Regions from separate parts of the Granulicatella adiacens ATCC 49175 genome, predicted to be linked through region 2. Evidence: a T-box and tRNA genes for the amino acid it is inferred to sense, from the RefSeq annotation. Region 2 holds a T-box; the other holds one or more tRNA genes.

Region 1 (3,245 bases), 120 kb from region 2:
TTCAGTTTAGATTCCCTTCAGTTAATCCAAAATGGTAATACTCTCCTTGCGATTCTTTATATGATTGTAAGTCTAATTGGGGGTCTCTGTTGTGTGGGAATCGGATTTTTTCTTGGTAATTCTTCATTTTAAATTAGCAATTTTTTAAAAATCAGTTTACAATAGAATAAAGAACAAGAACGGAGGTCTTTTTATGACGAAAAAAGGGGTAACTTTATATTTTATGCGACATGGAGAAACCGTCTTTAACCGCTACAATTTAATGCAAGGATGGTCTGATACTCCTCTAACTAAAGAAGGTCGCCTTGATGCTATTCGTTCTGGTTTAGGAATGCGAGATGTTCATTTTGACGCCGTCTATACTAGTGACTTGCGTAGAACCGTTGAAACTGCCCAACTATTTCTTAAAAACCATCCCAACCGTGATAACCTCACTATTGAAATGATGCCAGAATTTCGCGAAGTTTTCTTTGGAAGCTTAGAAGGAAAATCTGCGAACGACTTATGGAGCGAGTTGTATAAAAAACTTCAAAGAAACTTTGACGACTTAGGTGGAAGAAATATCCAAGAAGAACTTAATGGTCTGAAAGAGCTGGACCCTGATCACCTTGGGGAAAACTTTATGGAGTTTTGGTTACGTGTTGAAAAAGGACTTCTAAAAGTAGTGAATCAACACAGAGATACGAATCATAATGTATTGATTGTCAGCCACGGCATGACTATTCGAAATATGCTTCATGAATTAATTCCAGACTTTCAATTATCAGAACTTATTGGAAATGCTTCATTGAACATTGTTGAATATTCTGAAGGGAAATTTAACTTAAAGGCATTAAACCAAACGAATCACTTTGCTCTCCGTAAAGAAGCAAAAGACGATGAATTTAGTTTCATTCCAATAAAAATGCGTGATTATTAAAGAATTGCATGTCATTTAAAACTTTGTTACAATAGGAACCTAGGGAATTCCCTAGGTTTTTACTTTTATACGGGGTCGTTACGGATTCGACAGGTATAGGTTGAGCTTTCAATGCATTCCGTAGGTTACGTCTACGTAAAAACGTTACAGTTAAATATAACTGACAAACAACAAACAAACACTTTAGCTTTCGCAGCTTAATAACTGCTAGCTAAGATCTGTCCGGCATCGCCCATGTGCTCGGGTCCAGGTCCTATAATCAGTGGGATACGATTCACTTTTCCGCCTGTCTAAGTGAATAAGAGATTATCAGGCTAGCTTAAGATGATGCTTGTTTATCAGCTAATCAGTAGCGAAACTTAAATAGATAAACTATGAATGTAGATTTGATTGTGTCGATATACTTGGACAGGGGTTCGACTCCCCTCGGCTCCATTATTTTACAAATAAATCGCCTTATTTAAGTGAATAAGGCGATTTTTTCTATTCTAATTCGTAATTTATCAAAACAAAAAGCCTACTTATCAGTAGGCTTAAGCGATGACCCGTACGGGACTCGAACCCGTGTTACCGCCGTGAAAGGGCGGTGTCTTAACCGCTTGACCAACGGGCCAATATAAGAGAATAAAGCGGGTGACGAGAATCGAACTCGCGACAACAGCTTGGAAGGCTGTAGTTTTACCACTAAACTACACCCGCATTTTATAAAGAGCGGTCCCGACGGGAATCGAACCCGCGATCTCCTGCGTGACAGGCAGGCATGTTAACCCCTACACCACGGAACCACTATGAGATGGAGGTTAACGGGATCGAACCGCTGACCCTCTGCTTGTAAGGCAGATGCTCTCCCAGCTGAGCTAAACCTCCAAATATGACCCGTACGGGACTCGAACCCGTGTTACCGCCGTGAAAGGGCGGTGTCTTAACCGCTTGACCAACGGGCCAGGATAACAAATAATAAAACGGAGAAGGAGGGATTTGAACCCTCGCGCCGGTTTCCCGACCTACACCCTTAGCAGGGGCGCCTCTTCAGCCTCTTGAGTACTTCCCCATCATCCAAGATTTTATTATTTTCTAATAACAAAGTTATTAATGGGCCTAAATGGACTCGAACCATCGACCTCACGCTTATCAGGCGTGCGCTCTAACCAGCTGAGCTATAGGCCCTAAATATTTAAAGCGGGTGACGAGAATCGAACTCGCGACAACAGCTTGGAAGGCTGTAGTTTTACCACTAAACTACACCCGCATTATATTTAGAATGGCTCGGGACAGAATCGAACTGCCGACACCTTGAGCTTCAATCAAGTGCTCTACCAACTGAGCTACCGAGCCTAGCGAATATTATATTCATCTAACGGTCCCGACGGGAATCGAACCCGCGATCTCCTGCGTGACAGGCAGGCATGTTAACCCCTACACCACGGAACCTAATTGCGGGAGTAGGACTCGAACCTACGACCTTCGGGTTATGAGCCCGACGAGCTGCCAACTGCTCCACCCCGCGATAATATTAAGGAGGATAAGGGATTCGAACCCTTGCACGCTTTTACACGCCTGACGGTTTTCAAGACCGTTCCCTTCAGCCGGACTTGGGTAATCCTCCAAGATATAACTATGGACCTTGTAGGACTCGAACCTACGACCGGACGGTTATGAGCCGTCTGCTCTAACCACCTGAGCTAAAGGTCCAAGCTCTAAAGAAATAGCGGCGAAGGGGATCGAACCCCCGACCTCCCGGGTATGAACCGGACGCTCTAGCCAGCTGAGCTACACCGCCATGATATTAAATTTAATGGAGACTAGCGGGATCGAACCGCTGACCTCCTGCGTGCAAAGCAGGCGCTCTCCCAGCTGAGCTAAGCCCCCATAAGAAATCGGGAATACAGGATTCGAACCTACGACCCCTTGGTCCCAAACCAAGTGCTCTACCAAGCTGAGCTAATTCCCGAATATGCACCCAACAGGAGTCGAACCTGTAACCGCTTGATTCGTAGTCAAGTACTCTATCCAATTGAGCTATGGGTGCATTGTATATTTAGTTAATGCCGAGGACCGGGGTCGAACCGGTACGGTCATCACTGACCGCAGGATTTTAAGTCCTGTGCGTCTGCCAATTCCGCCACCCCGGCATGGGCCATGGTTTTACATTGGCTAAGCGGAAGACGGGGTTCGAACCCGCGACCCCCACCTTGGCAAGGTGGTGTTCTACCACTGAACTACTTCCGCAAATTTGGTTTTAATGCCGGCTAAAGGACTTGAACCCTCGACCCTCTGATTACAAATCAGATGCTCTACCAACTGAGCTAAGCCGGCTAAGTGCGGG
Region 2 (3,245 bases):
GTGCTCCAATTAAAGTGAAGAAAGCTATCTTTACTGGTAATGAAACTTATGGGGACTATGGACATATTTCTGCTGCAGAATTACGTTTTGTATTACCAGTGGAAGCCGATACTCCAGTAGATGAGTCAGCGCTTAAAGCAGAAATCGATCGAGTAAGTAAAATTGACCGTAAAGAAGTGAAAGCATACTTAGCTGGTCTCATTGCTTATAAAGAAGGACTTGCTGAACAAAATCTATTGACACCAAATGCGGTTCAACGATTAGTGGAAGAGTTGAAAGAAGTGAAGGAAACGGAAGAGCCTCAACCAAATCCGGACCCAGAGAAGCCAACTCCAGATCCAGAGAAGCCAACTCCAGATCCAGAGAAGCCAACTCCAGATCCAGAGAAGCCAACTCCAGATCCAGAGAAACCAACTCCAGATCCAGAGAAACCAACTCCAGATCCAGAGAAGCCAACTCCAGATCCAGAGAAACCAACTCCAGATCCAGAGAAGCCAACTCCAGATCCAGAAAAACCAACTCCAAATCAACCAAACATCGAATTACCTCTATACGAAACAGAAGGTGTGAAGGTAACGATTGATAAGAAGACAGGTATTGCGAGATTTGAAGACGAAAATGGAGATACTCCAGTAGTTGTTGAAGTTCCAACTAAATACTTGGATAAGAAGATTAAGATGCTTAAGGTTGAAAAAGTAAGTGGAACGATTAAGAGCCTTGACGGAAAAGAATACCAAGCTTATGAAATTACTTTTGCGGCAAAAGATGGAAGTGCTGTAGCGGTAAATGGAGAAGCAAAAGTTACTTTCCCAGTAGATAAAGAAGTCGATAATGCATACTTTGTAACTGATGATAGAGAAACTGCTAGCCCAATTAAATTTACTAAAGGGGAAGGCAATTCTGTAACATTACATGTAGGTCACTTTAGTTTATATGCAGTAACATTTAAAACTGCATCGCCTGCTACACCAAGTAATCCAGTAGTCCCTTCTAATCCTTCAACACCAAGCAATCCTACAGCACCGGTGAATCCATCAACTCCAGATAATTCTTCTACTCAAGTAGATTCTGGTACTCAAGCAAATCGTGGTGGTGTGGTTGCTGCAGCAAACGAAGGTGGTAAAACACCTGCAGCTCCTGCTCAACAAGCAAGTGCTAAATCTGAAAAAGAAGCTTTACCAAATACAGGTATTGAGGATGCAACTCCAGGTCTAGTAGGAGCAATCCTAGCTTCACTCGGTGGATTAGGATTAATCTTTACGAAAAAAGGTAAAAAAAGAGAATAGGAAAGAAACAATCATTGCCTATAAGGGCCCACCTAACCAGCCCTTATAATCATGAAAAATAGTCTGCCCTCAAACCGGTTCACAATGTGAGCCGGTTTTCTCCTTTTAAAAAAGTAAAAGGTTGCAAAATATTTTGAAATAGCGTAAAATTTATCTGTTCAATGAAGAGAACAACTTGTGTAAATATACTTTTTAGAGAGCCGATTGTAGGTGGAAGGTTGGCAGTCCCTGTTTATAGCAAGAATCATCTCTTGGAAACTTTTCTGAAATACATGATAGATTAAGAAGGGTCGCTTAAATGGCGTTAACAATTTACCTAGGCAAATGAATATCATTTGTAAATATGGGTGGTACCGCGGAATTGATTTCGCCCCTGCTGTTTGCAGGGGCTTTTTTATATTTTGCGGAACAATGATTGTAAGAGAAGTCTAATTAAGGAGGAAATTTGATGAAAATGAAGGAAACCTTACAAATTGGGAAAACAGAATTTCCAATGCGTGGGAACTTACCAACAAAAGAAGTAGAGTATCAAAAAGAATGGGAAGAAGCCGATGTATACGGACAACGTCAAGCAAAGAATGAAGGGAAACCATCATTCGTTCTTCATGATGGACCACCATATGCTAATGGTGCACTTCATATGGGACATGCCTTAAACAAAATTTCGAAGGACTTTATTGTTCGTAGTAAATCAATGAGCGGATTCCGTGCGCCGTATGTTCCAGGATGGGATACACATGGACTTCCAATCGAGCAAGCTCTTGCGAATGCTGAAGGGGTTGACCGTAAAAAATTATCAATTGCTGAATTCCGTAAATTATGTGCGGAATACGCATTACGTCAAGTGGACAACCAACGTGCGGAATTTAAACGTTTAGGAGTTACTGGTACATGGGATAATCCGTACCTAACGCTTCAACCAGAATTCGAAGCAGAACAAATTCGTGTATTTGGTAAAATGGCTGAAAATGGCTATATTTACAAAGGGTTAAAACCTATTTACTGGTCTCCATCAAGTGAATCTTCACTTGCCGAAGCTGAAATTGAATATAAAGACGTAGAAAGCCCATCTATTTATGTGGCGTTCAAAGTGAAAGACGGAAAAGGTGTTGTATCTGATGATGCGTCATTCGTTATTTGGACAACAACTCCTTGGACACTTCCAGCAAACTTAGGGATTTTCGTACATCCTGACTATGTATACGCAGAAGTGAAAACTGAAAAAGGTACTTTTGTAGTAGCAAAAGAATTAGTGAACTCACTTGCTGAAACTCTAGGTTGGGAATCAGTGGAAGTAGTAAAAGAATTCCGTGGAAATGAATTGGAATATGCAACAGCATGGCATCCATTCTACGAACGTGAATCACTAGTGATGCTAGGGGACTACGTAACGCTTGATGCGGGTACTGGTTTAGTTCACTCAGCTCCTGGACACGGGGAAGACGACTTCTACTATTCACGTAAATACAACTTAGATGTATTATCACCAGTGGATAACCAAGGTCATTACACGGCGGAAGCTCCTGGTTTTGAAGGAATGTTCTATGCTAAAGCAAATAAAGTCATTACAGACATGTTAGCTGACAATGGTTCATTACTAAAACTAAGCTATTTCGTGCATAGTTACCCACATGACTGGAGAACGAAGAAACCAGTTATCTTCCGTGCAACTCCACAATGGTTTGCGTCAATCGATACGTTCCGTCAAGATATCTTAGATGTGATTGAAAATGATGTGAAATGGTATCATCCATCAGGTCAAGTCCGTATTTATAACATGGTTCGCGACCGTGGTGACTGGGTTATCTCTCGTCAACGTGTATGGGGGGTTCCACTTCCTGTATTCTACGGTGAAAACGGAGAACCAATCATCACTCCAGAAACAATCGAACACGTTGCTAAACTAGTAGGAGAATTCGGTTCTGACGTATGGTTCGAGCGTGAAGCAAAAGACTTATT

Evidence for each region. The T-box of region 2 lies ahead of ileS (isoleucine--tRNA ligase). A T-box ahead of a tRNA ligase gene usually reads a tRNA of that ligase, here a tRNA-Ile.
Region 1: it encodes a tRNA-Ile, which carries the amino acid that the T-box ahead of ileS (isoleucine--tRNA ligase) is inferred to sense. The anticodon was not compared.

The regions. Positions count from the first base shown of each region.
Region 1 covers NZ_CP102283.1:551,024-554,268, reverse strand. Annotated here, with positions in the region: gene crcB (fluoride efflux transporter CrcB) at 1-132, shown strand, start outside; gene NQ540_RS02930 (histidine phosphatase family protein) at 194-919, shown strand; RNA gene ssrA (transfer-messenger RNA) at 991-1,357, shown strand; tRNA gene NQ540_RS02920 (tRNA-Glu) at 1,461-1,532, opposite strand; tRNA gene NQ540_RS02915 (tRNA-Gly) at 1,548-1,618, opposite strand; tRNA gene NQ540_RS02910 (tRNA-Asp) at 1,632-1,704, opposite strand; tRNA gene NQ540_RS02905 (tRNA-Val) at 1,714-1,786, opposite strand; tRNA gene NQ540_RS02900 (tRNA-Glu) at 1,792-1,863, opposite strand; tRNA gene NQ540_RS02895 (tRNA-Ser) at 1,883-1,970, opposite strand; tRNA gene NQ540_RS02890 (tRNA-Ile) at 2,013-2,086, opposite strand; tRNA gene NQ540_RS02885 (tRNA-Gly) at 2,098-2,168, opposite strand; tRNA gene NQ540_RS02880 (tRNA-Phe) at 2,182-2,254, opposite strand; tRNA gene NQ540_RS02875 (tRNA-Asp) at 2,278-2,350, opposite strand; tRNA gene NQ540_RS02870 (tRNA-Met) at 2,354-2,426, opposite strand; tRNA gene NQ540_RS02865 (tRNA-Ser) at 2,436-2,525, opposite strand; tRNA gene NQ540_RS02860 (tRNA-Ile) at 2,538-2,611, opposite strand; tRNA gene NQ540_RS02855 (tRNA-Met) at 2,626-2,699, opposite strand; tRNA gene NQ540_RS02850 (tRNA-Ala) at 2,716-2,788, opposite strand; tRNA gene NQ540_RS02845 (tRNA-Pro) at 2,797-2,870, opposite strand; tRNA gene NQ540_RS02840 (tRNA-Arg) at 2,875-2,948, opposite strand; tRNA gene NQ540_RS02835 (tRNA-Leu) at 2,966-3,051, opposite strand; tRNA gene NQ540_RS02830 (tRNA-Gly) at 3,077-3,148, opposite strand; tRNA gene NQ540_RS02825 (tRNA-Thr) at 3,163-3,235, opposite strand; tRNA gene NQ540_RS02820 (tRNA-Leu) at 3,240-3,245, opposite strand, start outside.
Region 2 covers NZ_CP102283.1:667,943-671,187, forward strand. Annotated here, with positions in the region: partial or broken gene NQ540_RS03450 (SpGH101 family endo-alpha-N-acetylgalactosaminidase) at 1-1,286, shown strand, start outside; T-box leader at 1,439-1,664, shown strand; gene ileS (isoleucine--tRNA ligase) at 1,735-3,245, shown strand, end outside.